One region of the Amycolatopsis sp. CB00013 genome, then DNA from elsewhere that is predicted to be linked to it. Evidence: riboswitches for the same ligand, from Rfam matches in the RefSeq annotation. Region 1 holds a riboswitch; the other holds the start of a gene.

What was found. Region 1 has a riboswitch for glycine ahead of gcvP (aminomethyl-transferring glycine dehydrogenase). Riboswitches for the same ligand answer to the same signal wherever they lie in the genome.
Region 2: linked by a shared signal. The riboswitch ahead of gcvP (aminomethyl-transferring glycine dehydrogenase) and the one ahead of gcvP (aminomethyl-transferring glycine dehydrogenase) in region 1 are both predicted to bind glycine.

What each region holds. Positions count from the first base shown of each region.
Region 1 is NZ_LIWC01000001.1:724,714-740,171, forward strand. Features, by position in the region: gene AMK34_RS03130 (hypothetical protein) at 1-885, opposite strand, end outside; gene AMK34_RS03135 (adenylate cyclase) at 888-1,856, opposite strand; gene AMK34_RS03140 (hypothetical protein) at 1,968-2,402, shown strand; gene AMK34_RS03145 (hypothetical protein) at 2,418-2,795, opposite strand; gene AMK34_RS03150 (hypothetical protein) at 2,818-3,066, opposite strand; gene AMK34_RS03155 (hypothetical protein) at 3,107-3,397, shown strand; gene AMK34_RS03160 (hypothetical protein) at 3,636-3,869, shown strand; gene AMK34_RS03165 (CDP-alcohol phosphatidyltransferase family protein) at 3,907-4,542, shown strand; gene gcvH (glycine cleavage system protein GcvH) at 4,606-4,989, shown strand; gene garA (glycogen accumulation regulator GarA) at 5,115-5,582, shown strand; gene ftsR (transcriptional regulator FtsR) at 5,579-6,340, shown strand; gene AMK34_RS03185 (bifunctional nuclease family protein) at 6,561-7,034, shown strand; gene AMK34_RS03190 (TetR/AcrR family transcriptional regulator) at 7,112-7,756, opposite strand; gene AMK34_RS03195 (MerR family transcriptional regulator) at 8,024-8,605, shown strand; glycine riboswitch at 8,652-8,753, shown strand; gene gcvP (aminomethyl-transferring glycine dehydrogenase) at 8,925-11,804, shown strand; gene AMK34_RS03205 (nuclear transport factor 2 family protein) at 11,808-12,170, opposite strand; gene AMK34_RS03210 (helix-turn-helix domain-containing protein) at 12,300-13,127, shown strand; gene AMK34_RS03215 (aldo/keto reductase) at 13,176-14,000, shown strand; gene AMK34_RS03220 (hypothetical protein) at 14,431-15,117, opposite strand; gene AMK34_RS03225 (3-methyladenine DNA glycosylase) at 15,211-15,458, opposite strand, start outside.
Region 2 is NZ_LIWC01000008.1:299,839-315,296, reverse strand. Features, by position in the region: gene AMK34_RS41130 (glutamine synthetase family protein) at 1-89, shown strand, start outside; gene AMK34_RS41125 (gamma-glutamyl-gamma-aminobutyrate hydrolase family protein) at 70-783, shown strand; gene AMK34_RS41120 (aldehyde dehydrogenase family protein) at 780-2,144, shown strand; gene AMK34_RS41115 (3-oxoacyl-ACP reductase) at 2,147-2,914, shown strand; glycine riboswitch at 3,285-3,378, shown strand; gene gcvP (aminomethyl-transferring glycine dehydrogenase) at 3,521-6,352, shown strand; gene gcvT (glycine cleavage system aminomethyltransferase GcvT) at 6,361-7,452, shown strand; gene gcvH (glycine cleavage system protein GcvH) at 7,470-7,847, shown strand; gene glyA (serine hydroxymethyltransferase) at 7,849-9,117, shown strand; gene lipA (lipoyl synthase) at 9,114-10,115, shown strand; gene AMK34_RS41085 (L-serine ammonia-lyase) at 10,132-11,505, shown strand; gene AMK34_RS41080 (FadR/GntR family transcriptional regulator) at 11,594-12,316, shown strand; gene AMK34_RS41075 (SulP family inorganic anion transporter) at 12,290-13,960, opposite strand; gene AMK34_RS41070 (ArsR/SmtB family transcription factor) at 13,965-14,294, opposite strand; gene AMK34_RS41065 (transglycosylase domain-containing protein) at 14,395-15,458, shown strand, end outside.

The DNA.
Region 1 (15,458 bases):
GACCGCCTTGCTTTCGGCGACCGAACCGACGTCCGCGAGGTCGGCGAGCGCCCGGTCGACGTCGACCACCCGCTCTTCCAGCCCGATGGTGGCGGCGATCAGTTCGCACACCGCGCCCGGGTCGTCCAGCTTCAGGAAGTTCTGGCCGAGCAGCTCGCTCCAGTGCTCGCCGATCTGCGGGTCGTTGTAGTACGAAGACTGGTTCGGCAGCACGAAGTAGACGTGCCACTTGCGCGCCAGCTCCCGGTACACCGAGGCCGGGTCGATATCCTCTCGCACGTCGTCCCCGATCACCCGGCGGATGTGGCGGGCCTCCAGCGCGGGCTTGTTCAGCTCGTCGCCGATGATAAACAGATAGCCCTTGCGGCCGCGGTTCTGCCACGCGTCGGTCACCACGTGCCGCGCCATGAAGTACGCGGCCAGTTCGTAGGACTCGCTCTTCTGCCCGCCGCCACCGCCTTCGAGGAACATCGTGCGCAGCTGCTCGTCCATCCGGTTGTCCGATTCGAACTGCCCGACCTGCAACGGAACCCGGTCGCTGTCGGCGTCGCCGATCGCGCCGAACAACACCTGCGGGTCGGCCAGATAGCCCCGGCGCTTCAGCAGGCCGTGCAGCTTGCCGAGCTTGCCCTGCATGATCCGCGGCACCCGGCGCATCGAACCGGTGACGTCGAACAGCACCGCGATCGGCGTCGAATCGCTGTGGTCGGCCGAATCCCGGCATTCCCGCACGGCGTTCAGCGGGTCCAGCGCGGGCGCGACCTTCCATTCCTTCGCGGGTTTGGAACGGAGATCGGCGGTGTAGCCGAAATCGTCCTCACCCTTGGCCGCGCGGAAGGTCTTCGCGGCGGCGTAGGCGTTGTCGTCCCAGTGTCCGTGTCCCATGGTCAGGCTCCTGTCTCGGGGATGATGAACGGTCGGAAGGTGCGAGGGCCGTACAGGTCGGCGAGCAGTTCGTCGTACTCGTCGAGCAGATCGGCGGCCTCGGGTCGTTGTGCCGGGATCTCCTGGAGACACCACTTGGCGAATTCGCGCTGGCGGGTTTCGCCTGGTGCCAGTAGTTCCAGCATCATGCTGTGGAGCATGTGGACGTCGGTGGCCGCGGTCATCGGCTGTCCTTTGTGGACTTCCGGTGGATAGCGGACGGATTTGTCCGCCGCCAGCGGGAGCGCACCGTCTTCGACGGCGAACGACCAGCCGGCCACGACGATGCCGTGCTGTCCGGGATGGACGAGCACGTTGTCCGCGGTGAGATGGCCGTGGACGACGCCCGCCCGGTGCGCGCCTGCCACGGCACGCAGGAGACGACGGTGCATCCAGGCGTAGTCGCGGCCGTCGAGCCCGTGGGGGAAGGCCTTCCCGACGTCGGCGAGGGTGAGGAAGCCGTCGACGAGCGGATCGAGGACGCTGAACGCGCGATCGCCCCTCGCGACCGGCCCCGACGTGTCGAGCAGTCGCGGGTAGTAGGGGCGGAGCCACCGATGCCGTTCGGTGAAGCCGTCCAGCGCGCGCAACGCCTCCCATTCGGCGTGGATCAACGGGTTGAGCGCCGGATCGCGGACGAGTTTGACCAGATGCGGGCCGGTGGTCCGGTACGTCGTGGCGACACTGCCCACCGCGTGCGGTGCGACGAGGGTGTAGGCCGACGTCGCCGTGGTGACCGTTTGCCGCCGGGCCCGCTTCCACTCGTCGTGGAGGCGGTTGAGCATGGCGGCCGCGCGGTGGACCCGCGCGTCGCCGGGGTTGCGGTCGGGGTGGAGCACGGCCGCCAGTTCGCGGTAGCGATGGCGGGCGAACAGCGCGGCCGGGTCGGCCGCGTCCTCGACCGCCTTCATGGCGTCTTCCCTGGTGAGCATAGTTTGAGTCTAGACGACTCTTACCTCGGTCGGCAAGAGGGTGGGTACAAATCCCGTGCCGCTCCGTCGCTTTGGCGAATAGCCTGGAACGGCCGAGAAGAAGGGACTTTCTTGTCAGGTGAACCGGGGAATTCCAGGGTTCCGTTGCGAGTGCTGCTGGGCGGGATCCCGCTCGTTTTCCTGTTGTGGGTGACCGGGGGAGCCCTCGGTGACCGCGTGCGTGAACTGAACACCGGCGAGGACGTCACGGTCACCGCCGTCTCCGGATGTGTCGAGGAAGGGCCGCCGATGAGCGGCCGGTTTCCCTACTGCGAGGCCGGTTGGCGGTTCGACGACGGGCGCACCGGACAGGGGAAGGTCGACGGTGAAAGGATCGAGGAGGGCGACAGGATCTTCGCCGGTGACGGATTCGCTTACCCATCAAGGGCCAACCGGGTCTTGAGCCTGGTGATGGTCGCGTTGTGCGGCCTGGTCCTGCTGGGAATGCTGATCGGGCTCGGTGTCCTGTACCGGAAGACCCGGACCCGGCGGCGTCGCGGGAAGTGACGCCGCCGGCCGTGCTCAGTTCCGGGTGGCTTCGATCTGCCGCTCGTCCTCGGTCGAACAACTCGTCACCGGGTCGTTCGGCCCGCTGCCGCAGGTCCAGGCCCCGACCACGACCGGACCCGGACCCTGCGGTGACGTCGCTTCGGCGGGGGTCAGCTTGGCGAAGTAGTCCCTGAGCACCTGCGTCGCTTCGGCGCAGTCGGTCTTCCCTCGGACGACGACCTTGTTCTTCGCGCCTTGGTATCCGGCGACCTCTCCGCACGGCGATCCGGCGAGGGCCTGGTCGGCGGCGGGGGAGGACGGGGGCGGTGCGGCCGCGGGCGCGGGATCGGCGCCGCAGCCGCTCAGTAGGACGACGGCGAACGCGGCGGGAAGCACGGCGAGGCTCTTCATGGGCCCTTCTTCTCGGGATGGTTCATTCGACGGGGACGACGGCGGCGAACACGTTCTGCTCGCCCTTGCCGCAACTGGTACCGCCTTGGGCGGCGGGGGCGCCGGAGACGCACAGCCAGCCGTCCACGGTCTCGCTGACCGGCTCGTCCGAGCCCGCGGACTGACGGCCGGCGATCCTCTTGTGGAACGCGTCGACGATCCCGGTCGCCTCCGCGCAGGAGACACCGGGTCCGTTGAGTACCTGCAAGGTCAGCCCGCTCGCCGCGGTCACCGTTCCGCAGGAACCCTGTACCGGTTCAGCGGGTTTCGGTTTGGGGGCGGGAGTCGGGGCGGCGGACGGACTCGGCGCGGTTTGCGACGGGATCGGCGGTACCGAAACGCTGGACGCGCTCGTGGGGACCGCGGGCGATGAGACCGGCGTCGAAGTGACAGGCGGTGGCGGCGCTTCGCCCGAACAGGCGGCGAGCGATCCGGCGACGGCGCAGACCGCGAACAGGCGCCGCCACGTTCCCGTGGTCGTCGAGACGGGCAAGGCGATCCTTTCGTCGGCCGGTCGTGGCCGGCCCATTCTGACCCGGCCGGGCCCGATGCCGTGGCATTGAGCCACGTTCGGTTCGCGGGAGGCTATCGCGGCCCCGCCGCCGCGATACGCGAGGACCGCCCAATCACTGTCCACTGTGGACAATTAATATGCCGTTCACGGCGCGGCAACACCCTGCTGTCGTCGCGAACCGATCGGACGAATCCGGCGCCGAGCCGTTAACGCGCGGCCCCGTTCTGCCGAAAAGACAAGTAGCGCTCCGGCGTGTCCCAGTCCCCGTCACCGAAACCGTGAGAGCGATGAAGACCGACGAACAGACCGACCCCGCGTCACCCCAGGCCACCGCACCGGCGAGCACGGAGCTTCCCCCGACGGCCCCGTGCACCGTCGTCTGGTGTGGCGGCCGCCCGTACGTCCTGGAGAACTCGGCGGGCCACCATCGCTGGATGGGCACCGACCACCGAGGCAGGCCCGTGGCGCTGACCAGCGCGGACCTGCAACGCCGCGGCTGGACGCACACCCGGGCCAGCTGACGCGGGAGGACCTGCCGCCGCTGGCTAGGCTGAGCGGGTGAGTACGCCCCCCGAACCGAGCGTGACCAGCGAAGAGCCTTCCCTGCTGCGGCAGGCCCTGAACGTCCCCAACATGCTTTCCATCCTCCGGCTCGCCGGAGTGCCGGTCTTCCTGTGGCTGCTCCTCGGCCCGAAGGAGGACGGCTGGGCGCTCGCGCTGCTCGTGTTCAGCGCGCTCACCGACTGGCTCGACGGCAAACTGGCCCGCTGGCTCAACCAGATGTCGCGGCTCGGCCAGCTGCTCGACCCCGCCGCCGACCGGCTCTACATCCTCGCGACCCTCATCGCCTTCCTGATCCGCGACATCATCCCGTGGTGGCTGGTGGTCCCGCTGGTCGTCCGGGAGGCCGTCCTCGGCGTCTGCGTCCTGCTGCTGCGGCGCCGGGGGTTCGCCCCGCCGGAGGTCACCTACATCGGCAAGGGCGCCACCTTCGTGCTGATGTACGCCTTCCCGTTCCTGCTGCTCACCCAGGGCGGCTCCGACATCGCCGCGATCGCCCGGCCGATCGGCTACGCCTTCACGGCATGGGGTGCGGTCCTGTACGTCTATTCAGGCGTGCTGTACGTCGTCCAGACCGTTCGGGCGTTGCGCTCGGCCGCTCCCGGCGTGTCGCGGGAGGCGCCGGGCGCGTGACCCGGCGGGATGCGAAACTTCGCGCGTCGGTTTCGAGTGAGGGCATCAGAAAGGGGAGCGGCGTTGTCCACTCCAGAAGAACTGCGGTACACCGAGGAGCACGAGTGGGTCTCCGTGCGCGACGGCGGGCTCGTGCGTGTGGGCATCACGGAGTACGCCCAGGACCAGCTCGGTGACGTGGTGTTCGTCGAACTGCCCGAGGTCGGCAAGCAGGTCGGCTCGGGCGACGCGTTCGGCGAGGTCGAGTCGACCAAGAGCGTCTCGGAGCTGTTCGCCCCGCTCGACGGCGAGGTGGTCGCGGTCAACGACGCGGTGACCGAATCGCCCGAGCTGATCAACAGCGACCCGTACGGCGAAGGCTGGCTGATCGAGCTCCGTCTCGACGACGCGAGTTCGGTGGAATCCCTGCTGGAGGCCGAGGCGTACCAGGCGCTGATCAAGGAATAGCCGCAGGCCGTGGCCCTTCGGGAAGAGTAGGGGGAGCCGCGGGCCGGAGATTCGATCAGGCACGGTACGTTTGACCTCCACACGTTCTTGAGTAGTGGCAACACACATGCGTTAGGAGAGCTCAGGTGAGCACGAACGACGGGCCCGGCGTTCCCCCGGAGCAGTCTCCGGAGCGGACTTCTGTCTTCCGGGCCGACTTCCTGGCCGACGTCGAAGGCACTGAGGCTCCTCCGGCTGCCGAGGCCCCCGTCCAGGGTGTGGACGCGCTGCCCGCGGGTTCCGCGCTGCTGGTCGTCAAGCGGGGCCCGAACGCGGGTTCGCGCTTCCTGCTGGACCGCGACACCACCAGCGCGGGACGGCACCCGGACAGCGACATCTTCCTCGACGACGTCACGGTCTCCCGGCGGCACGCCGAGTTCCGCCGTGAGGGCGGCGAGTTCGTCGTCATCGACGTCGGCAGCCTCAACGGCACCTACGTCAACCGCGAGCCGGTCGACCAGGCCGTCCTCGCCGGTGGCGACGAGGTGCAGATCGGCAAGTTCCGCCTGGTCTTCCTGACCGGCCCGGGTTCCGGGGGCCAGGGGGCACGGTGACGGCGGCCGGGCGGCCTGATCGGGATGCGTCGCAGCGCGATGGGTTGAGCATCGGGGCCGTGCTGGCACAGCTGCGCGGCGACTTCCCCGATGTCACCATCTCCAAGATCCGGTTCCTCGAGGCGGAGGGTCTGGTCCAGCCGGGCCGGACCCCGTCGGGGTACCGGCAGTTCGCTCCGGCGGACGTGGAGCGGTTGCGATTCGTCCTGTCCGCCCAGCGGGATCACTACCTTCCGCTGAAGGTCATCAAGGAACAGCTGGACGCGGCGGATCGGGGCGCCGCGCCGGAAGCGGCGATGCCGAGGCTGCCGCGGAAACTCGTTTCACTCGACGCCCCCGGGGAGAACGGCGGACTGCCGTCCCCCGGGGACTTCGAGACCGATCGCGAGATCAGGCTGACCGAGGAAGATCTGCTCCGCCAGGCCGGCATCGACGCCGCCACCCTGGCTGAGCTGCGGCAATACGGTCTGGTGCGCCCAGGCGCGGCGGGGTTCTTCGACCCCGACGCGGTCCTCGTGGCGAAGACCGTGAAAGCGATGACCGAATTCGGTATAGAGCCGAGACATCTGCGTGCCTTCCGGGCCGCGGCCGACCGCGAGGTCGGCCTGCTGGAGCAGATCGTGACCCCGGTGTATCGGCATCGTGACGAGGACGCCCAGGCGAGGGGCGACGAAGTCGTCCGGGAGCTCGCCGCCTTGACCGTGGCGTTGCACACGCTCTTGGTGAAGGCCGGAATACGGGCTGTCACGGGCGGTTGAACGGTTCCAGGGGACCGGGAGCCGTTGTATGGCCACTTGTCAATGCCTGAATGTTCGGCACCCTATGCCGTACCGTGAGAGTCGGGTTTGCCACGGGCGAACCGAGAATGTCGGAGACAGCGAGCACAGCGCTCGGAAGACGGGTAGCGTCGGGACTACCGTCGCTTGGTCGTCGAGACAAGCGTTGCAGCCCGTGCGCACGAGAGGGAGGCGAAGCCCGATGAGCGAGATGCGCGTCGTCGGCGTGCGGGTGGAGCTACCCGCGAATCAGCCGATCTTGTTGCTGCGGGAAACCGAAGGCGAGCGTTACCTGCCGATCTGGATCGGCTCGGTGGAGGCCACCGCCATCGCCTTGGAGCAGCAGGGAGTCCGCCCGGCCCGTCCGCTGACCCATGACCTGCTCAAGGAGGTCATCGGCGCGCTGGGCCGCGAGCTGGAACAGGTCGTCATCACCGACCTGAAGGAAGGCACGTTCTTCGCGGAACTGGTCTTCGACGGGGACATCCGGGTTTCGGCGCGGCCGAGCGATTCGGTGGCGCTGGCGCTGCGGGTGGGTGTGCCCATCCACGCCGTCGACGCGGTGCTGGAGGAAGCGGGCCTCATCATCCCCGACGAGCAGGAGGACGAGGTCGAGAAGTTCCGCGAGTTCCTCGACTCGGTCTCGCCGGAGGACTTCCGCGGCGCGGACACCTGATCCCGAGAACTCGACGAAGGGGCGGCGCCTGATGGTGCCGCCCCTTCGTCGTATGCGTTTAGTCCTCTGAATGCGGGTCAGGCCGCGGTCGCCTTGAGGAACAGGTCGGCCAGCTCCCGGCCGTACCGCTCCAGGTCCAGCTTCGGATCCGCCGCGAACTTCGCCGCGACGCCGTCGATGGCCTGCGCGATCGACAACGCCATCACGTCCGCCGCGAAGTCACCGAAAGCACCTTCCTGCTGGCCCTGGCGCAGCTGACGTTCGAGCCGCCCGGTCCGGAACTCCTCGACGAGCGGCGCCGACATGAACCAGCCCTCGGCGTCCGAGCCGCTCGAAGCCATCTCGACCATGACCCGCACCAGTTCCGGGTACGAGCCGAGGAAGGCGATCTCCGCCTCGATGTAGCCGCGCAGCAGTCCGGCACGGTCGGTCCTGCCCTCGATGCGCTCCTCGAGGAACTTGTCCTTCATCCCGGTCGCGGTGGTGACCACGGCCTGCATCAGGCCGGCCTTGTTGGTGAAGTGGTAGGAGATGATCCGGGTGCTGGACAGCCCGGCCCGCTCCTTGATCTTCGCGAACGACGTCTTGTGGTAGCCGAAGTCGGCGATCGTCGCGATCGCGGCCCCGACGATCTGGGCCCGCCGGGCCGCCTCGGTGACCGAGAGTCCCAGCTCCGCCTGAACCTCTTGCAGGGCAGTTTGGGTGGAGGGATTTACTTGCATGAGTAAAAATTAACACGACTGAGTAAATCCGGCAAGTGTGCGGCCGAACGGGGGACTGTCCTCGACAAGCCTCAAGAAGAGCTTGAGGCCGACCGCGCGTCGCGTTGACCGGTTTGCCGGACGCGCTTACCTTCAATGAAGGTGAATCGCCAAGGTGTGATTCGGATGTCTGGGGCATTCGTCTTGACGAGGAACTCCGGTGCGGACTCCCGTGGGTCCGCGCGGCTTTGTTCGCCGGCCGCCAGGTCGGGCGAGGGGAGGCATGGCGTGGTCGAGGCTGGTAGCCCTCAAGAGCCGCTCGTTCCGGTCGCTGACGGCGAGCAGGGCGAGCTGTTCCCCGACTCTTCCCTCCCGGACGAACTCGTCGGCTACCGCGGCCCGGCCGCCTGCCAGATCGCCGGGATCACCTACCGGCAGCTCGACTACTGGGCCCGTACGAAGCTGGTCGCGCCGAGCATCCGCACGGCGCACGGTTCCGGTTCGCAGCGGCTCTACTCGTTCAAGGACATCCTCGTCCTGAAGGTGGTCAAGCGGCTGCTGGACACCGGCGTCTCCCTGCAGAACATCCGCGTCGCCGTCGACCACCTGCGCCTGCGTGGCGTCCGCGACCTCGCCAAGGTCACCCTGTTCTCGGACGGCACCACCGTCTACGAGTGCACCTCGCCCGAAGAGATCGTCGATTTACTCCAGGGCGGGCAGGGTGTCTTCGGCATCGCGGTCAGTGGCGCGATGCAGGAGATCAGCGGCACCATCCACGAGTTCCCGGCCGAACGGGCCGACGGCGGCGTGATCGAAACGGTCACGCCGGACGAGCTCACGCAGCGCCGCAACGCCCGTCGCACCGGCTGATCATGAGGCCGCGCGAGCGGCAGGGTAGGCTCACTTCCGCGGTCGACGAATCCGCGCGGGAGAGACCGAGCCGATAACCGTTGAGCTCGGCGCCGAAGGAGCAAGTCCTCCCCGGAACCTCTCAGGCACCCTGGACCGCGCGGAAGAGACGCCTCTGGAAAGTGGTTCGCCAGGTCACAGCCTGGCGGCCCCGCCGACGGTGCAAGCCCGGCTCAACACTCGGGCGAAACTCTCAGGCGCCCCCTCGGGGGTACGGACAGAGTGGGGAGGGCCAGGACAATCCGTCCCGGCCCCACCCCCGCGTCTTGGGAGGTCCCCGATGGAGCCTGTTTCACTGGCCGCTCTCGAATCCGGAACCCCCTTCGCCGACCGGCACATCGGTCCCGGCCCCGAAGAGCTCGCGCGCATCCTCGACGTCGTCGGCGTCGCCTCCCTCGAAGAGCTCGCGGAGCGGGCCGTCCCCGCGTCGCTGCGGGAGTCCGCGACCCCGCCGGATCTGCCGCCGCCCGCCACCGAGACCGGCGCACTCGCCGAACTCCGCGCACTGGCCGGGCGCAACCGGCCGATGGTCCAGATGATCGGCCTCGGCTATCACGACACCGTGACCCCGCCGGTGATCCGCCGCAACGTGCTGGAGAGCCCGGCCTGGTACACCGCGTACACGCCGTATCAGCCGGAGATCTCGCAAGGCCGCCTCGAAGCGCTGCTCAACTTCCAGACCATGGTCGCCGATCTGACCGGGCTGCCGATCGCCAACGCTTCGATGCTGGACGAGGCGACCGCCGCGGCCGAGGCGATGACACTGGTCCGCCGGGCGGGCAAGGCGAAATCGAGCCGGTTCGTGGTCGACGAGGACACCCTCCCGCAGACGGTCGAGGTGCTGCGCACCCGTGCCGAACCGCTCGGCATCGACCTGGTGACTGCGGATCTGTCCCAGGGCATCACCGGGCTCGGGCTCGGCGGCGACTTCTTCGGCGTGCTGCTGTCGTATCCGGGCGCGTCGGGGGTCGTCCGCGAATGGGACCACACCATCGCCGAGGTCAAGGCGCTCGGCGCCGCCGTGGTGATGGCCGCGGATCCGCTCGCGCTGACCCTGCTGCGGTCGCCCGGTGAACTCGGTGCCGACGTCGCGATCGGGTCGACGCAGCGGTTCGGGGTCCCGATGGGCTTCGGCGGACCGCACGCGGCGTACCTCGCCGTCCGGCAGGGTCTCGAACGGCAGTTGCCCGGACGGCTGGTCGGGGTGTCGAAGGACGCCGACGGCGCCCCCGCGTACCGGCTCGCGCTGCAGACCCGTGAACAGCACATCCGCCGCGAAAAGGCCACGAGCAACATCTGCACCGCCCAGGTGCTGCTGGCGGTCATCGCGTCGATGTACGCCGTGTACCACGGTCCCGAAGGGCTGCGCGCGATCGCGAACCGCGCACACCGGATGGCCACGGTGCTCGCGGCGGGCCTCGCCGAAAGCGGTGTCGACGTCGTGCACTGCGAATTCTTCGACACCGTCACGGTTTCGGTCCCGGGTCGCGCGGCGGGGATCGTCGGCACCGCAAGGGAACTCGGGGTCAACCTGAGGCTCGTGGACTCCGACCACGTCGCCGTCGCCTGCGACGAGACGACCACACGTGAGCATCTTTCCTTGGTGTGGAAGGCGTTCGGTGTCGCGGTGTCCGATGTGGACTCGCTCGACGCGGACACCGCGGACGGCTTCCCGCCGGATCTGCGCCGCACCAGCGACTACCTGACCCATCCGGTCTTCCACGCGCACCGTTCGGAAACGGCGCTGCTCCGGTACCTGAGGTCGTTGTCCGACAAGGACGTCGCGCTCGACCGGAGCATGATCCCGCTGGGCTCCTGCACGATGAAGCTCAACGCCACGGCCGAGATGGAGCCGATCACCTGGCCCGAGTTCGCCGGTCTGCATCCGTTCGCACCCGCCGAGGACGCGGCTGGTCTGCTCACCGTCGTGAAGGATCTGGAGCGCTGGCTCGCCGGGATCACCGGCTACGACGCGGTCTCCCTGCAGCCGAACGCCGGAAGCCAGGGCGAGTTCGCCGGACTGCTGGCCATCCGCGCGTACCACCGCGAACGCGGGAACTCCGCACGTGACGTCTGCCTGATCCCGTCCAGCGCGCACGGGACGAACGCCGCCAGCGCCGTGATGGCCGGAATGCGGGTCGTCGTCGTGAAATGCGACGACGAGGGCAACATCGACCTCGCCCATCTCAAGTCCACTGTGGACGAGCACGCGGACGACCTCGCCGCGATCATGATCACCTATCCCTCCACGCACGGCGTGTACGAGGACACCGTCCGCGAGGTCTGCGCGCTGGTGCACGACGCGGGCGGCCAGGTGTACGTCGACGGCGCGAACTTGAACGCGCTGATCGGGGTGGCGCAGTACGGCAGGTTCGGCGCGGACGTCTCGCATCTCAATCTGCACAAGACCTTCTGCATCCCGCACGGTGGCGGCGGGCCGGGGATCGGGCCGATCGGCGTCCGCGCGCACCTGGCGCCGTACCTGCCGAACCACCCGCTGCAGCCGGACGCGGGCCCGGCCACCGGAGTGGGGCCGATCAGTGCCGCGCCATGGGGGAGCGCGTCGATCCTCCCGATCTCCTGGGCCTACGTCCGGATGATGGGCGCTGAAGGCCTGAAGCGGGCGACGTTGACCGCGGTCGCGAACGCCAACTACGTCGCCAAGCGTCTCGCCGCGCACTATCCGGTGCTGTACTCCGGTCACGACGGCCTGGTCGCGCACGAATGCATCCTCGATCTCCGCGCGCTCACCAAACGGACCGGCGTCACCGTCGACGACGTCGCCAAGCGGCTGGCCGACTACGGGCTGCACGCGCCGACGATGTCCTTCCCAGTGGCGGGAACGCTCATGGTCGAGCCCACCGAGAGCGAGGATCTCGGTGAACTCGACCGGTTCTGCGACGCGATGATCGCGATCCGCGGCGAGATCGAGAAGGTCGCCGCGGGGGAGTGGCCGGTGGAGGGAAGCCCGCTGCGGAACGCGCCGCATACCGCGCGCTGTCTCGCGGGGGAGTGGGATCGCCCGTACAGCAGGGAGATCGCGGTCTTCCCGGCCGGCTTCACCGCGTCGAAGATCTGGCCCCCGGTGCGGCGGATCGACGGGGCCGCGGGGGACCGCAACCTCGTCTGCTCCTGTCCGCCGCCGGAGGCCTTCGCCTGATCGTCAGCCGGGCATCTTGTCGAGAAAGCCCAGCACCTGCTTGATCCGGCCGTCCTCGACGGTGATGACGTCGAAACCGATCGCCAGCGGTTCCTCGGCGCCTTCCGGGCCGAGGTACCACTGGAACCGCGCGATGTCGTGATGCGCGTCGGGCGCCGCAGGCAGGCTGAACTTCAGGCCCGCGAACTGGGCCTGCGCGCCGGCGATGAAGCCGTCGACACCGTCGTGGCCGGTCACGGCGCCGAGCGGGTCGGTGTAGGCGGCGTCCTCGGTGAACACTTCGGTGATGAGCGCGCGGCGCTTGTCCGCGTCGGTCTCGTTCCACACGGCGATGTACTGCTCGGCGACGCGCTGGATGTCCGACATGGTGTCTCCTCATTTTCGTTGGGGTCACTGCGTTGTGGGGTAACCGATGCCGCAACTCTGTCGGCCGAGGGTGGGTCCCGTCGATTACGCGGGAGGTAATGGCGGCCCGGCGCCGGTGGCCGTAGGTTCGTGATCGTGACGACCACACTGACCGCGGGCCGCGCGGGCCGCCCCGTCGGGGAACTCCTCCGTGAATGGCGTGACCGCCGCCGGATCAGCCAGCTGGACCTCGCCATCTCGGCGGACATCTCCACCCGGCACCTGAGCTTCGTCGAAACCGGCCGGTCCAAGCCGAGCCGCGAGATGGTGCTGCGGCTCGGCGAACATCTGGAGGTGCCCTTGCGGGAACGCAATCAGCTGCTGCTGGCCGCGGGGTACGCGCCCGCGTACGCCGAAACCGGTCTCGCCGCCCCGGAGCTGGAGGCGGTCCGCAAGGCGGTGCGCCAGCTGATGACCGGCCACGAGCCGTACCCGGCAGCCGTCGTCGACCGCTGGTGGAACCTGGTCGACGCCAACGCGAGCATCTCGCTCATGACCGACCTGGTCTCACCCGCCTTGATGACGCCGCCGGTCAACGTGCTGCGCGTGACGCTGCATCCGGACGGGATGGCGCCGCACGTGCTGAACCTGGGGGAGTGGCGTGCCCATCTGCTCGGCAGGCTGCGGCGTCAGGTGATCCAGACCGCCGACCCGATGCTGACCGAACTGCTGGAGGAACTGCTCACCTATCCGTGCGCGGATCCCGTCCCCGAGGTGGAGGTCCCCGGACCGGGCGACATCTTCGTCCCGCTGAAGCTGCGGCACGAGGACGCCGAACTCACGTTCTTCAGCACGGTCTCGACGTTCGGCACGCCGCTGGACGTCACGGTCGCCGAGCTGGTGATCGAGTCGTTCTTCCCGGCCGACGCGGACACGGCGGAGTATTTGCGCGCGTATGCCGCGCGCGGGGTGGAATGATGCGGGGCAAGAAGCCCTGCCACCGAACCCAGTGAGGATTTCCCTTCCATGGCCGTGCCTTCCGTCGTCCTGAACAACGAGGTAGCCATCCCCCAACTCGGTTTCGGCGTCTGGCAGGTGCCCGCGGGCGATACGGCCAAGGTCGTCCGGACCGCCATCGAGACCGGGTACCGCAGCATCGACACCGCCGCGTCGTACCGGAACGAAGCCGGTGTCGGCGAGGCGATCCGCTCATCGGACGTCCCCCGCGACGAACTGTTCATCACCACGAAACTGCCGAATCCGGGCCACGGTTACGACGAGGCGCTGCGGGCGTTCGACGCGAGCCTCGCGGAGCTTGGGCTGGACCACGTCGACCTCTACCTGATCCACTGGCCGATGCCCGCCCGCGGGAAGTACGTCGAAACCTGGCGGGCGCTGGAAAAGCTCTACGCGGACGGCCGGGTGCGCGCGATCGGGGTGTCGAACTTCCACGTCCCGTATCTGCGGCGGCTGTTCGACGAGACCGGGATCGTGCCCGCGGTCAACCAGGTCGAGCTGCATCCCCGGCTTCAGCAGAAGGCGTTGCGGGAGTTCCACGCCGAGCACGGCATCGTCACCGAGGCGTGGAGCCCGCTGGCGCAAGGCTCTTTGCTCTCGGACGCGACGCTGACCGCCCTCGCCGCCAAATACGGCAAGAGCCCGGCGCAGCTCGTGCTGCGCTGGCATCTGCAGCTCGGCACGGTCGCGATCCCGAAATCCGTGACACCGTCCCGGATCCGCGAGAACTTCGACGTCCTCGACTTCGAACTCGCCGAAGACGATCTCGCCGCGCTCGCCGAGTTCGACGACGGGACGCGCACCGGTCCGGACCCGGACACCTTCTCCTCGTGAGTGTTGGGTTCTAACGGTCCCAACACTCACGAGGCCGAGACCGAATCGGGAGTCTTGCGTGATCAGGTGGACGACACGCGTGTCTGGAGGGACATCACGCGAGTCGTCCGTCTGGGCACATGTGTCGTCCGTTCCGTCACGTGTGTCGTCCGTCGGATCACGCCAAACCGTCGGACACGGTTGGTGCTAATCGTTCTCACCACTCACGAGGACTTGGCCCGCTGGTACTGGCGTCCCAAGTACATGAAGGCCCCCTTCACTGCGTCTAGCGCAGTGAAGGGGGCCTTCATGTACTTGGGAAGGTGTGAAGGTCGAGTTCAGCAGAAGTCCAAGACACCCTTGGCCCTAACCGTCCCCACACTCACGAGGCGGAGGTACGGGAAAGGCCCCTTCCCGAGCGGCGAAGGGGCCTTTCCCGTGGTTCGGGGCCTCAGGTGGCCTTGATACCCGCGGCTGCGAAGTCGGCCTGCTGGGCGGGCTGCTGGAGGTACTGGCGGAACGTCTGCGCGGCGCGCATCTGGACCTCGTCGATGTTCTTGCCGGCGAGCCCGACGAGCGGGTAGTCGGCCGAACGCGCCGTCGCGACGGACTGGGCGGGCGAACCGACCAGCTCGGGCTTGGCGGTGTTCAGCTCGGTCACCCAGTAGGAGGACTCGGGGATCCAGGCGGCGGGAAGGCCGCCGATGGAGTCGAGGTTGGTCCGTCCGACGAGGCCGTCGAGCACCGAAGCGGAGGACAACGCGTCGATCTGGATGATCACGCAGTGGTCGCGGACCACGGTCGCGGCGTTGTTCCACCGCTCGGCCGCCGCACGGACCGGCTTCTCGATGCTGGGGGTGACGATGACCCGCATCGGGGTGTCGCCGGCGCTGCACGCCTTGGCCTGGGCTTCGGCGCGGGTGTTGAGCTCGCCGTCCGCCCAGTTCCAGCCGAACACGCCGATCGCGACCAGGACCACGAGGACCAGGCAGGCGATGGGCCATTTGGCGATCCGCCGCCGCGGGGCCTTCTTCCCGACGATCCGGTGCGAACCGGTCGCCTCACCGCGACCCTGAGGCCGCTTCGGCGGGTCGAGGGGATGCGGCACCGGCTCCTCGGCCACGCTGTGTCGCCCCATCGTTGTCCTTTCGAAACGTGCGCGCTCGCGCTGCGTATGCAATCAAACCGTTATCACTCTAACAGGGGAGGATGTTACGGGGAATGCGACGACTCACAGTTGTTTTCCGCGTGTCGCGGGAACCTTCTTTAACTCGGCCAGGAGCCGTTGGCAATGCGCTATCAGGTGCTCACGCAGCGGCGCGGCCCGGCGGGCGAACCCGGCCTGCGCGCGGGCGTACTCGGCACGGCCTTCCGGGGTCTCGATCCGCACGGGCGAGTACCCGAACGACGCCAGATCGTACGGGCTGGCCCGCATGTCCAGCTCACGGATGTCCGCGGCCAGCTCGAAGCAGTCCCCGA
Region 2 (15,458 bases), on a different contig from region 1:
ACTACCTGAACGCGGCGAAGGTCGAGCTCACCGCGTACGACGCCGCCGTCACCGACTGGGAGAGGATCCGTGGCTTCGAACGGCTCTGAGCCCCTGATCGGGCTCACGTCCTATTTGGAACCAGCGAAGTTCCTGGTGTGGGAGACCGAAGCGGCGCTGCTCCACCGGGTCTACGTCGACGGGATCGTCGCGGCGGGCGGGATCCCGGTCCTGCTGCCGCCGGTGAGCGAGGCACACGATCGGCTGATCTCCGCCGTGGACGGTCTCGTGCTGGTCGGCGGCGCGGATGTCGACCCGGCACGTTACGGCCAAGAGCAGCACGCGACGACGTACACGAGGCCGAACCGGGACGCGTTCGAGTTCGGCCTGCTGCGGTCCGCTTTGGACAGTGGGAAACCGGTGCTCGGCGTGTGCCGCGGGCTGCAGGTGCTCAGCGTCGCGCTGGGCGGCACGCTCGTCCAGCATCTGCCGGAGACGGTGGACAATGCGGATCACCAGCCCTCGCCGGGGATCTTCGGCACCACTACGGTGACGCTTGCCGAGGGCAGCCGCGTCGCGTCGATCCTCGGCGCCGAGACCAAGGTGCCGTGTTACCACCATCAGGCGATCGACAAGCTCGGTGACGGGCTGGTCCCGGCCGGCTGGGCCGCCGACGGGACCATCGAGGCGGCCGAACTGCCCGGCGACGGGTTCGTACTCGGCGTCCAATGGCATCCCGAACAGAATCCCGACGACATCAGGCTTTTCGAAGCGCTGGTAAAAGCTGCGAAGGAGCGCGAATGACCACGTTCGAGGTGATCAACCCCGCCACCGAGGAGGTGGTGAGGTCGGTCGAACCGACCTCGGCCGAGGAGACCGACGCGGCCATCGCCCGTGCGCACGCGGCGTTCCCCGCCTGGCGCGCGGTGGCCCCCGGCGACCGGGCGCGGCTGCTGCGCCGGTTCGCCGACGCCGTCGACGCCGACATCGAGCACCTCGCCGCGCTGGAGGTCGCCAACGCCGGCCACACGATCGGCAACGCGCGCTGGGAGGCGGGCAACGTCCGCGACGTGCTGACGTACTACTCGGCATCGCCCGAACGGCTGAGCGGCAAGCAGATCCCGGTGCCCGGTGGCGTGAACATGACGTTCCACGAGCCGCTGGGCGTGGTCGGGGTGATCGTGCCGTGGAACTTCCCGATGCCCATCGCGGGCTGGGGGTTCGCGCCGGCGCTCGCCGCCGGGAACACCGTCGTGCTCAAACCCGCCGAACTCACCCCGCTCACCGCGATCCGCCTCGGCGAACTCGCCCGGGAGGCAGGAATCCCCGAAGACGTCTTCCAGGTGCTTCCCGGCAAGGGATCCGTGGTGGGGCAGCGCTTCGTGGACCATCCGGCGGTGCGGAAGGTGGTGTTCACCGGCTCCACCGAGGTCGGCAAGCAGATCATGGCGGGCTGTGCCGCGCAGGTGAAGCGGGTGACCCTGGAACTCGGCGGCAAGAACGCGAACATCGTGTTCGCCGACGCCGACCTGGAGAAGGCCGCGGCCACCGCGCCGTACGGCGTCTTCGACAACGCCGGGCAGGACTGCTGCGCGCGGTCGCTGATCCTGGTGCAGTCGAGCGTGTACGAGAAGTTCATGGAGCTGCTGGAACCCGCCGTGAACGGTGTCGTCGTCGGGGATCCGCGGCTGGAGGTCACCGAGATGGGCCCGCTGATCTCGGCGGGGCATCACGCGAAGGTGTCGTCCTATGTGGACGATTCCGCGCCGGTCGCCTTCCGGGGCAACGCGCCCGTCGGCCCCGGGTACTGGTTCGCGCCGACCGTCGTCACCCCGCCGGATCTGCGGCATCCGCTGGCCTCGGACGAGATCTTCGGCCCGGTCGTCGCGGTGGTCCCGTTCGACGGGGAGTCGGACGCGGTGACCATGGCGAACCAGACCGAGTACGGGCTGTCCGGCTCGATCTGGACCCGCGACGTCGGCCGCGCCTTCCGCGTCGCGCGCGGCGTCGAAGCCGGGAACCTGTCGGTCAACTCGCATTCGTCCGTCCGGTACTGGACGCCGTTCGGCGGATTCAAGCAGTCCGGGCTGGGCCGTGAGCTGGGTCCGGACGCCGTCGACGCCTTCACCGAGACCAAAAACGTCTTCATCAGCACGGAGGAATAGGAATGGTTCAGCGTTTCGAAGGCCGCGTCGCCGTCATCACCGGCGGCAGCAGCGGGATCGGCCTCGCCACCGCGCGGCGGCTGGCGAGCGAAGGCGCGAAGGTCGTCATCGGCGATATCTCCGCCGAGGCGGGCAAGGCCGCGGCCGACGAGGTCGGCGGCCTGTTCGTGCAGGCCGACGTCACCGACGCCGAGCAGGTCGAGGCCCTGTTCCAGACCACTGTGGACACCTTCGGCTCGGTCGACGTCGCGTTCAACAACGCCGGTATCTCCCCGCCCGAGGACGACTCGATCCTCACCACGGGCATCGACGCGTGGGAGAAGGTGCAGAAGGTCAACCTGACGTCGGTGTACCTGTGCTGCAAGGCGGTCCTGCCGCATATGCAGCGGCAGGGGAAGGGCTCGATCATCAACACGGCGTCGTTCGTCGCGGTGATGGGCGCGGCGACGTCGCAGATCTCGTACACCGCGTCCAAGGGCGGGGTGCTGGCGATGAGCCGGGAACTGGGCGTGCAGTTCGCGCGGGAGAACATCCGGGTGAACGCGCTGTGCCCGGGTCCGGTGAACACGCCGCTGCTCAAGGAACTGTTCGCGAAGGACCCCGAGCGGGCCGCGCGGCGGCTGGTGCACGTGCCGGTCGGGCGGTTCGCGGAGCCGGAGGAGATCGCGGGCGCGGTCGCGTTCCTGGCGAGCGACGACGCCTCGTTCATCACGGCCTCGCAGTTCCTGGTGGACGGCGGCATCTCGGGCGCCTACGTCACGCCGCTCTGACCCCGGGCCCGCGTTTAGTCCTCTGAATGCGGTTGGTCTGTCCGTGAAGGCCTCCTTGAGAGACCCAGAGTCCCTCAAGGAGGCCTTCACGGCCTCCGGGCCGGCCGTCGCGCCCGGGCCGGGGGCCGAAGGACGCTTTCCCCTCGTCTCATGCGGTGAAGGGCCCCTTCACCCCGGGCCCTGCCGCGCCCCGGCGCGTTTAGTCCTCTGAATGTGGGCCGTAACTCGCGTGATCGGGGCCGGAACTCGCGTGCTTGGAGGCGGAACTCGCGTGATCAAAGCCGGAACTCGCAAGTGACGTGGTCGGTGGGAAGTAGACGCGCGCTGAACAGGCCAGGTACGGTGTGCGCACAACTGCAGATCGGGCCGTCGAGCTGGAGCGGGAGAGCCCCCACGAACGTGGTGGGGCACCGAAGGAGCAAACTCCCCGGAATCTCTCAGGTACCCACTACCGCTTCACGCGAGGCCACTCTGGAAAGCAGGCGCGCAAGTGCGCCTCACCCAAGGTGAAAGCCACCCTCATCGGTGGTGAAACTCTCAGGTGCCATGACAGAGGGGGAGTTCCCAGCGCACCGGTCTATCCGGCGCCTGACCCAAGGAGCTCCCTTGACCAGTACGTCCTTCGACGACCGGCACATCGGCCCCTCGGAGTCCGAGCAGGCCAAGATGCTCGCCGAGGTCGGCTTCGGCAGTCTCGATGCCCTGGTGCAGGCCGCGGTGCCGTCCGCGATCCGCGTCACCCGCGACCTCGACCTTCCCCCCGCCGCGTCCGAAGAGGACGCCATCGCCGAGCTTCGCGCGCTCGCCGCGCTCAACAAGCCGATGACGCAGATGATCGGCCTCGGCTTCCACGACACGGTCACCCCGGCGGTCATCCGCCGCAACGTGCTGGAGAACCCGGCCTGGTACACGGCCTACACGCCGTATCAGCCGGAGATCTCGCAGGGCCGTCTCGAAGCCCTCCTCAACTTCCAGACCATGGTCTCCGAGCTGGCCGGTCTCGCCACCGCGAACGCCTCCCTGCTCGACGAGTCCACCGCCGTCGCCGAGGCCGTCATGCTGATGCGCCGCGCGTCGAAGGCGAAGTCGAACAAGGTCGTCCTCGACGCCGAGTGCCTGCCGCAGACCATCGCCGTCGTCCGCACCCGCGCCGAGGCCATGGGCGTCGAGGTCGAGGTCCGCGACCTGCTCACCGGCCTGCCGGAGGAGTTCTTCGGCGTCGTCGTCCAGTACCCGGGCGCTTCCGGCGTGCTGCGCGGCGCGGGCTTTTACTCCGCCATCTCCGAGACCGCGAAGGCCGCCGGCGCGCTGTACACCGTCGCCGCCGACCTGCTCGCCCTCACCTTGATCACCGCGCCGGGTGAGTTCGGCGCCGACATCGCCGCCGGTTCCACCCAGCGCTTCGGTGTCCCGCTCGGCTACGGCGGCCCGCACGCCGGGTTCATGGCCGTCCGCGCCGGGCTCGAGCGCTCGCTCCCGGGTCGCCTGGTCGGCGTCTCGGTCGACGCCGACGGCAACCCCGCGTACCGCCTCGCCCTGCAGACCCGCGAGCAGCACATCCGCCGCGAGAAGGCCACCTCCAACATCTGTACCGCGCAGGTCCTGCCCGCCGTGCTCGCCGCGATGTACGCGGTCTACCACGGTCCGGACGGCCTCAAGCGCATCGCGACCCGCGTCCACGAACTCGCCGCCGGACTGGCGGGAGCCCTCCGCGAGGGCGGCGTCGAGGTCGTCCACGAGGGCTTCTTCGACACGGTCCTCGCCCGCATGCCCGGACAGGCCGAAGCGGTCGTCGCGGTCGCGCGGGAGAACGGGATCAACCTCGGCCCGGTCGACGCCGACCACGTCCGCATCGCGGTCGACGAGGTCACCACGCCCGCGATCATCGCCAAGGTGCTCAACGCTTTCGGCGTCGACACCCCCGCGGCCGACGCCCAGGCCCTGCCCTCGGGCCTTGACCGCCAGAGCGAGTACCTCACCCACGAGGTCTTCCACTCACACCGCTCCGAGACCGCGATGCTGCGCTACCTGCGGAGCCTTTCGGACCTCGACTACGCGCTCGACCGCGGCATGATCCCGCTCGGCTCCTGCACGATGAAGCTCAACGCCACCACCGAGATGGAGCCGATCAGCTGGCGCGAGTTCGCGGGGATCCACCCGTTCGCGCCCGCCGACCAGGCCGAGGGCTACCACACCCTGGTCGAGCAGCTGTCGGGCTGGCTGGCCGAGGTCACCGGCTACGACAAGGTGTCGCTGCAGCCGAACGCGGGCAGCCAGGGCGAGCTCGCCGGTCTGCTCGCGATCCGCGCGTACCACCACGCCAACGGCCAGACCGAACGCGAGGTCTGCCTGATCCCGTCGTCCGCGCACGGCACGAACGCCGCCTCCGCGGTGATGGCCGGGATGCGCGTCGTCGTGGTCAAGTGCACCGACGAGGGCAACGTCGACCTCGAAGACCTGCGGGCCAAGGTCGAGGCCAACCGCGACACGCTGTCCGCGATCATGGTCACGTACCCGTCCACGCACGGCGTGTACGAGAACGGCATCGACGAGCTGGCCAAGATCGTCCACGACGCGGGCGGCCAGGTCTACGTCGACGGCGCGAACCTCAACGCGCTGCTCGGGCTCGCCAAGCCGGGTGAGTTCGGCGGCGACGTCTCGCACCTGAACCTGCACAAGACCTTCTGCATCCCGCACGGCGGCGGCGGCCCCGGCGTCGGCCCGGTCGCGGTCCGCGCGCACCTCGCGCCGTACCTGCCGAACCACCCGCTGCTGGAGAAGGCCGGTCCCGAAACCGGGGTCGGCCCGATCAGCGCCGCCCCGTACGGCTCGGCGTCGATCCTGCCGATCTCGTGGGCGTACGTCCGCATGATGGGCGCGGGCGGGCTCACCGCCGCGACGCAGGTCGCCGTGCTCGCCGCGAACTACGTGGCCAAGCGCCTCAACCAGCACTACCCGGTGCTCTACACCGGACAGGACGGCCTGGTCGCGCACGAGTGCATCCTCGACCTGCGCGGGCTCACCAAGGAGACCGGCGTCAGCGTCGACGACGTCGCGAAGCGCCTGATCGACTATGGCTTCCACGCTCCGACCATGTCGTTCCCAGTCGCGGGCACGCTGATGGTCGAGCCGACCGAATCCGAGGACCTCGGCGAGATCGACCGCTTCATCGCGGCGATGATCGCCATCCGCGCGGAGATCGACGCCGTCGCGCAGGGCAAGTGGGCCGCGGACAACAGCCCGCTGCGCAACGCCCCGCACACCGCCGAGACCCTCGTCGGCGACTGGGACCTGCCCTACGACCGCGAACTGGCGGTGTACCCCGCCGGAGTGAACCGCAAGTCCAAGTACTGGCCTCCGGTGCGCCGCATCGACGGTGCGCGCGGGGACCGTAACCTCGTCTGCTCCTGCCCGCCGCTCAACGCCTACGAGAACTGAGGCACTTGATGTCGAAAGAGACGTCCCTGCACGGAGTCCACAAAGGACTGGGTGCGCTGTTCACCGATTTCGCGGGCTGGTCGATGCCGATCCGCTACTCCAGCGAACTGGCGGAGCACAAGGCGGTCCGCGAGGCCGCCGGTCTGTTCGACCTCTCGCATATGGCCGAGATCGAGGTGACCGGCCCGCAGGCCGCCGACACCCTCGACTTCGCGCTGGTCGGCAACCTGTCCGGCGTGAAGCCGGGCCGGGCGCGCTACACGATGATCTGCGACGAGAACGGCGGCGTGCTGGACGACCTGGTCGTCTACCGCCTCGCCGACGAGAAGTTCCTGGTCGTGGCCAACGCGGGCAACGCCGCCGTGGTGGCCGAAGCGCTGGCCGAGCGGGTCTCGGGTTTCGACGCGGTCGTCGAGAACAAGTCCGAGGACGTCGCGCTGATCGCCGTCCAGGGCCCGAAGGCCGTCGAGATCCTCGGCGCCGTCACCGACGCCGACCTGGGCGCGCTCAAGTACTACGCGAGCGTCCCGGCCGTCGTGAAGGGTCACGACGTCCTGCTGGCCCGCACCGGCTACACCGGCGAGGACGGCTTCGAGCTGTATGTCCCGGCCGGTGAGGCACCCGCCGTCTGGCGCATCCTCACCGAGGCCGGCGAGCCGCACGGCCTGCTCCCGGCGGGCCTCGCCTGCCGCGACACCCTGCGTCTCGAAGCCGGAATGCCGTTGTACGGCAACGAACTCAGCCTCCAGCTGAGCCCGTTCGAGGCCGGTCTCGGCCGGGTGGTCAAGTTCGAGAAGCCGAACGACTTCGTCGGCAAGGCCGCGCTCGAAGAGCTGTCCAAGAAGGACGTTCCCCGGGTCCGCGTCGGGCTCAAGGGCTCCGGCCGCCGCGCGCCGCGTCACGGCTACACCGTCCTGGCGGGCGAGACCGAGATCGGCGAGGTCACCAGCGGTGCCCTCTCGCCGACGCTGGGTTACCCGATCGCCATGGCCTACGTGGACCGGGAGCACTCCGAGCCCGGCACCGAGCTTTCCGTCGACATCCGGGGCCGTATCGAGCCCGTCGAGGTCGTCGCCCTGCCCTTCTACTCCCGCGCCTGAAAGGCCCTTCCGACATCATGAGCATCCCCCAGGACCTGAAGTACACGAAGGAACACGAGTGGCTGAACGTCGCCGACGGCGTCGCCACCGTGGGCATCACCGCCTTCGCCGCCGAGTCGCTCGGTGACATCGTGTTCGTCCAGCTCCCTTCGGTCGGCGACACCGTCACCGCGGGCGAGGTGTTCGGCGAGGTCGAGTCGACCAAATCGGTCAGCGAGCTGTACGCACCCGTGGACGGCGAGGTCGTCGAGGTGAACGAGGCCACAACGGACACCCCCGAGCTCATCAACTCGGACCCGTACGCCGAAGGATGGCTCCTGAAGGTGCGTCTGACCGGCGACGTGCCCGCCCTGCTCGACGCCCAGGCATACGCCGTCCTGACCCAGGAGAACTGAGATGTTCAACGCTGCCCTGTCCGAAGTGGACCCCGAGGTCGCCACCGCCGTCGCGGCCGAACTCGACCGGCAGCAGTCGACCCTGGAGATGATCGCCTCGGAGAACTTCGCCCCGGTGGGCGTGCTCGAGGCGCAGGGTTCGGTGCTGACGAACAAGTACGCCGAGGGCTACCCCGGCCGCCGCTACTACGGCGGTTGTGAGCACGTCGACGTCATCGAGCAGCTGGCGATCGACCGCGCGAAGGCCCTCTTCGGCGCCGAGCACGCCAACGTCCAGCCGCACTCGGGCGCGCAGGCCAACGCCGCCGCGATGGTCTCGGTGCTCAACCCCGGCGACACCATCCTCGGTCTCGACCTCGCCCACGGCGGGCACCTGACCCACGGGATGAAGATCAACTTCTCGGGCAAGCTCTACAACGTCGTCGCGTACCACGTCGACAAAGAGACCGGGATCGTCGACATCGAGGAGATCGAGCGCCTCGCCAAGGAGCACAAGCCGAAGCTGATCATCGCCGGCTGGTCGGCGTACCCGCGTCAGCTCGACTTCGCCGAGTTCCGCCGTATCGCCGACGAGGTCGGCGCGAAGGTCATGGTCGACATGGCGCACTTCGCCGGTCTGGTCGCGGCCGGGCTGCACCCGAGCCCGGTGCCCTACGCCGACATCGTCACCACGACCACGCACAAGACCCTCGGCGGTCCGCGCGGCGGCATCATCCTGTCCCGCCAGGAACTCGCCAAGAAGATCAACTCGGCGGTGTTCCCCGGCCAGCAGGGCGGCCCGCTGGAGCACGTCATCGCCGCCAAGGCCGTCGCGCTCAAGATCGCCGCGAGCGAGGAGTTCCGCGAGCGTCAGCAGCGCGTGCTCGAAGGCGCGAAGATCCTGGCCGACCGCCTGTCGCGCACGGACTGCAGCGAGGCCGGCGTCCGCGTGCTGACCGGCGGGACCGACGTGCACCTGGTGCTCGTCGATCTGGTCAACTCCACTTTGGACGGTCAGCAGGCCGAGGACCGGCTGCACTCGGTCGGTATCACGGTCAACCGCAACGCCGTCCCGTTCGACCCGCGCCCGCCGATGGTCACCTCCGGCCTGCGGATCGGCACCCCGGCGCTCGCGACCCGCGGCTTCGGCGCCGAGGACTTCGCCGAGGTGGCCGACATCATCGCCGAGGCGCTGCGCCCGGACTTCGACGAGGACCTGCGCCAGTCGCTGTCCGCCCGGGTCGAACTGCTGGCCAAGAAGCACCCGCTGTACGCGGACCTCAGCCGATGAGCGCGCTCCCCGAGGGGCGCAAACTTCTCCGGCTGGAAGTCCGCAACGCGCAGACCCCGATCGAGAAGAAGCCGCCGTGGATCAAGACCCGTGCGCGCATGGGTCCGGAATTCACGGAGCTCAAGGGCTTGGTCAAGCGTGAAGGCCTCCACACCGTGTGTGAGGAGGCCGGTTGTCCCAACATTTACGAGTGCTGGGAAGACCGTGAGGCGACGTTCCTGATCGGTGGCGACCAGTGCACCCGGCGCTGTGATTTCTGTCAGATCGACACGGGCAAGCCGGAGGCGCTGGACCGGACCGAGCCGCGCAAGGTGGCGGAGTCGGTGCAGGCGATGGGCTTGCGCTACTCGACGGTGACCGGTGTCGCGCGCGATGACCTGGAGGACGGTGGTGCGTGGCTGTACGCCGAGACCGTCCGTCAGATCCACGCGTTGAACCCGGGTACCGGTGTCGAGTTGTTGATCCCGGATTTCAACGCGGATCCGGACCAGCTGGCCGAGGTCTTCGGTTCACGTCCCGAGGTGCTCGCGCACAACGTCGAGACCGTGCCGCGGATCTTCAAGCGGATCCGGCCGGGTTTCCGGTACGCGCGGTCGCTTGAGGTCATCACGAAGGCTCGTGAGGCCGGTCTGGTGACGAAGTCGAATCTGATCCTCGGCATGGGTGAGACGCCGGAGGAGGTGGCTCCGGCGATGAAGGATCTGGTGGACGCGGGCTGCGAGATCCTCACGATCACCCAGTACCTGCGCCCGTCGCCGCGGCATCATCCGGTGGACCGCTGGGTTAAGCCGGAGGAGTTCGTCGAGCATTCGAAGGCAGCCGAAGCGATGGGCTTCGCTGGTGTGATGGCCGGGCCGCTCGTACGCTCGTCGTATCGGGCCGGTCGCCTGTTCGCCCAGACGAAGGCCCACCGCGGCGAAGCGCTGTCGGAGAATTTGGCCCATCTCGCCGCCGAAGGGCCCGCGGCCCAAGAGGCCAGCTCACTGCTGGCCAGATAGGAAGGAGGGCAGATCAATGGCGATCAGCGTCTTCGACCTGTTTTCGATCGGCATCGGCCCCTCCAGCTCCCACACGGTGGGCCCGATGCGCGCCGCACTGACCTTTGTGGACGGTCTGGCGGCCGACGGTGACCTCACCGCCACGGCACGCGTGCAGAGCGAGCTCTTCGGCTCGCTCGGCGCGACCGGGTTCGGGCACGGCAGCGACAAGGCCGTGCTGCTCGGGCTGTCCGGGGAGCGTCCGGAGGAGATCGACACCGACACCGTGCCCGGCAAGATCGCGGCGATCCGCGAATCCTGCCGGTTGAAGGTGCGCGGCGAGCACGAGATCGTGTTCACCGAGGACACCGACCTGACCATGCACCGGCGGAAGTCGTTGCCGGCGCATCCGAACGGGATGATCTTCCGCGCGTTCGACGCCGACGGGAAGGTGCTGCGCGAGCGCACCTACTACTCCGTCGGCGGCGGGTTCGTCCGCGACGAGTCCTACGAGACCGACACCGTCGTCGTCGAGGACTCGACGAAGCTGGAGTTCCCGTTCCGCACCGGCGCGGATCTGCTGAAGCACTGCGAGGACACCGGGCTGTCCATCAGCGAGGTCATGCTGCGCAACGAACTCGCGTGGCGCACCCGCGAGGAGATCCGCGAAGGGCTGCTGGAGATCTGGCAGGTCATGGCGGAATGCGTGCGCAACGGCTGCGAGCACGAGGGCGTCCTGCCGGGCGGCCTGAAGGTTCCGCGTCGCGCCAAGGCGTTGCACGAGAAGCTGCTCGCCGAGGACGGCGTCGGCGATCCGTTGTACGCGATGGACTGGGTGAGCCTGTACGCGCTGGCGGTCAACGAGGAGAACGCCGCGGGTGGCCGCGTCGTCACCGCGCCGACCAACGGCGCGGCGGGGATCATCCCGGCCGTTCTGCACTACTACCAGCGGTTCATCCGGGGCTCGTCGGACGACGGCATCGTGACGTTCATGCTCACCGCGGGCGCGATCGGCTCGATCCTCAAGCAGACGGGGTCGATTTCGGGCGCCGAGGTCGGTTGCCAGGGTGAGGTCGGTTCGGCCAGCGCCATGGCCGCAGCCGGGCTCACCGAGGTGCTCGGCGGTTCACCCGCGCAGGTGGAGAACGCCGCCGAGATCGGCGTCGAGCACCACCTGGGGCTCACCTGTGACCCGGTCGGCGGGCTGGTGCAGATCCCGTGCATCGAACGCAACGCCGTCGGCGCGTCGAAGGCGATCCACGCGGCGCGGATGGCGATGCGCGGCGACGGTTCGCACGTCGTGACGCTGGACAAGGCGATCAAGACGATGCGCGAGACCGGTGCCGACATGAGCGTGAAGTACAAGGAGACCGCGCGCGGCGGCCTCGCCGTGAACGTCATCGAGTGCTGACGGCCCGCATTTAGTCCTCTGGATGCGGTAGTTGCACACGCAAGTACCGCATCCAGAGGACGAATTGCGGGCCGCCTAAACTCGAAGGGTGGAGTCGAGCACGGTCGCGAACGCGGGTGACGCGCTGTTCCGCCCGGTGCGCGCGGGCAACGCCTTCGAGGAGACCGTCGAAAGGCTGCTCCAGGCGATCCGGCTGGGCGTGGTGGGCGCGGGGGAGCGGCTGCCCTCGGAACGCGAGCTCGCCGAGCGGCTCGGGGTCAGCCGGGTGACGCTGCGCGAGGCCATCCGCGCGCTGTCCGACGCGGGCTACGTCGAGTCGCGGCGCGGACGGTACGGCGGCACGTTCGTCAACGACGTCCTGCCCGACCCGCCCGCCGCCGACGGCCGGAAGGTCGACAACGCCACGCTGGAGGACGCGCTCGGTCTCCGGCACGTCCTGGAGACCGGTGCCGCCGAGATGGCGGCCTCGCGTTCGCTCAGCCCGGCCGACCGGCAGCATCTGACCAGCACGCTCGCCGAGGCCGCGGCGGCCGACGTCGGCGATTACCGGCGCAAGGATTCGCGGCTGCATCTGGCGATCGCCGAGGTCACCGCGTCCGGCTCGCTGACCACGGCGATGGCCGACGCGCGGATGCGGGTCAACCAGCTGCTCGACATGATCCCGCTGCTGGAACCGAACCTGGAGCATTCCAACGCCCAGCACGAGGCCATCGTCGACGCGATCCTCGCCGGGGACTCCGAGGCGGCCCGCCGGGCGATGACGGAACACGTCGAAGGGACCGCGTCACTGCTTCGCGCGTTCCTCGCTTGAGGTCAGCAGCGCGTGCGCGAAATCGATGGCGTGCGGTGTATCCGGGAAGACCCGGCCCTCCGCGCGGAGCCGGTCCGCAACGCCGAGCTCGTCGAGCACCTTCTCGTGGCCGGGTTTGATCCCCGACACCAGCACCGTGATCCCGCGATGTTCGAGGCGTTCGATGGCGTCGCGCAGGACGAGGGCGCCGGTGGCGTCGATGGCCGACACCCGTGACATCCGGAGGATGACCACCCGGACGTCGGCGACCTCGGAGAGCTCCAGCAGGAACTGGTGCGCCGCTGCGAAGACCAGCGGTCCATCGAGCCGGAACGCGACGATGTGCTCGTCCAGGAGCGCCCGTTCCTCGGCCACGTGATCGGCGTGGTCGAGCGCCACCTCTTCGATGCGAGCCGCCTTCGCGATCGCCCGCAGGGCCAGCGCGCCCGCCACGACGAGGCCGAGGATGACCGCGGTGACCAGGTCCAGGATCAGCGTCGCGGCGGCGGTGAGCACGAGGACCAGCGCGTCACGCCGGGTCGAACGCAGGAGCGCGCGGACCGAACCCGCCTCGACCATGCGGACGGCCGTGGCCAGCAGCACCCCGGCGAGCGCCGCGATCGGGATCGTGGCCACGAGCGGCGCCGCCGCGAAGACGATCACCGCCAGCACCATCGCGTGAGTGAACGAGGCCAGCCGCGACTTCGCCCCGGCGCGGACGTTGACCGCGGTGCGCGCGATCGCCGCGGTGGCGGGCACGCCGCCGAACAGCGGGGTGACGAGGTTCGCGAGGCCCTGCCCGAAGAGTTCCCGGTCCGGGTCGTGGCGTTCGTTGACGCTCATCGCGTCGGCGACCGTGGCCGACAGGAGGCTTTCCAGCGCGGCCAGCGCCGCGACCGCGACGGCTGAGGGAGCCAGCGCGCCCAAGGTCGACAGATCCAGGAAGTCCAGCGAGGGCGCGGGAAGACCGTTGGGCAGTGCGCCGATACGAGCGACCGGCAGCTGCGCGAAATGACTCACGAGGGTCGCGACGGCCACCGCGACCAGCGAGAACGGGATCGACGGCCGCCACCTCGCGCCGAGCAGCATCAGGGCGGCGACCCCGGCGGCGATCGCGATCGACGGCCAGGCCGGATGCCCGGCGAAATCGGCCACCGCCTTCGCCGCGACGACGGCCACCTTCTCACCCTCCGGAGTGGCGACGCCGAGCGCGGCGGGAACCTGCTGCAGCGCGATCACCCCGGCGATGCCCAGCGTGAAGCCCTCGACCACCGGTGTCGGCACGTAGCGCATGTACCGGCCGGCGCGGGCGACCGCGAGCAGGAGCAGCAAGACCCCGGCGAGCAGGCCCACCGTCAGCACGCCGCCCGCCCCGTGCGTGGCCATGATCGGCACCAGCACCACGGTCATCGCGCCGGTCGGCCCGGACACCTGGAGGTTGGAGCCGCCGAAGATCGCGGCCAGCGCGCCGGCGACGATCGCGGTGACCAACCCGGCTTCGGCCCCGAGGCCGGACGAGATGCCGAAGCCCAGCGCCAGCGGCAGGGCGACGATCGCGACGGTCAGGCCCGCCGTGAGGTCGCGCCGGGGAGCGCGTTTGAGCGTCCGCAGGTCTTCACGTCCGGGCAGGAGCGAGCGCAGTTCCGAAAGTCTCAGACCCGCCACGCCGTCACTCCGCGTCGCGTAGCTGGGCGAGCAGGGCGTTCTGGTCGGCCAGCAGCTCGGTGAGGATGCGCCGGGCCGCGCGCAGGAGCTCGACGACGTCGCCGCCGGCGAGCGCGTACACCACCGTCGAGCCCTCGCGGGTCGAAGTGACGATTCCCGACCTGCGCAGGACGGCCAGCTGCTGGGAGAGGTTGGAGGCCTCGACCTCGATCTCGGCGAGCAGTTCGCGGACGGCCTTCGGGCCTTCGGCGAGCAGCTCCAGTACACGGATCCGGACCGGGTGGCCCAGCATGCGGAAGAACTCCGCCTTGGCCTGGTACAGGGGGACGGGCATCTGTTCACATTATCAAATGAAGAATTCTTCAAGTCGTGAACAGGAGGCAGTTTGGTGACTTTCCCACAACCTTTTCACTCGTTCGGGCGTCTAACCTGGCGTGGAAAACCCGGATGAGGCAGACGCACCCGAGTCGGAGACCACGGCCACCCCGGAGCCGAAACCGAAGAAGCGCAGGTGGCGCAAGATCGTCGCCTGGACGCTCGGCCTGGTGATCGGCATCCCGGTCGTCGCGTTCGGGCTCGCGTACGTCCTGCTCGACGTCCGCAGCCCGCAAGAGGTGCTCGCCGATCTCGACAAGACCGTCGTCCTGCAGAACGCCGACGGTTCCGAACTGCTCAAGGTGGTCCCGCCCGGCGGCGACCGGCTGTTCGTGCCCTACGACGCCGTCCCCGCGAAACTGCGCGACGCGATCGTCGCGACCGAGGACCCGACCTTCTGGGACAACGAGGGTTTCGACCTCACCGGGCTCGGCCGCGCGCTGGTGACCGGTGTCGGCGGTGGCTCGGGGATCACCCAGCAGTACATCAAGAAGTCCACCGGCAACGAGGACGTCACCCTCACGCGGAAGTTTTCCGAACTCGTGCTCGCCACGAAGATCACCCAGCAGCAGACCAAGAAGGAGATCTTCGAAAGCTACGTCAACATCATCTCGTTCGGCCGCGGCACGTACGGCCCGGCTTCGGCGATGAACGCCTACTTCGGCCGCAAACTCGACGATTCGATGACCTGGAGTGAGGCGGCCTTCCTCGCGGGGATGATCCAGTCGCCTTCGGTGCACGACCCGTACGCCTCCAGCCACGAGCACGCCATGAAGCGCTGGTCCTACGTGGTGAACAAACTGGTCGCGCGTGGCTACGTGAGCCAGGCCGAAGCGGTCGCCATGACCTATCCGGAGGACGCGATCCAGGCGCCGTCGGAGACCCGCGCGGGCCGCGTCACCTACGAGCAGTACCACATCAAGCAGCAGGTCCTCGCCGAACTCGAGCAGGTCGGCTACCCACTCGACCGGCTGCGCGGCGGCGCGATGAAGGTCGAGACGACCATCGATCCGCGTGCCCAGGCCGAAGCCGAGAAGGCGGTCAAGGAGCGGTTGAAGGGGCAGCCCGAGCATTTCCGCGCGTCGCTGGTCGCCGTCGAACCCGGGACCGGGGCCATCCGCGC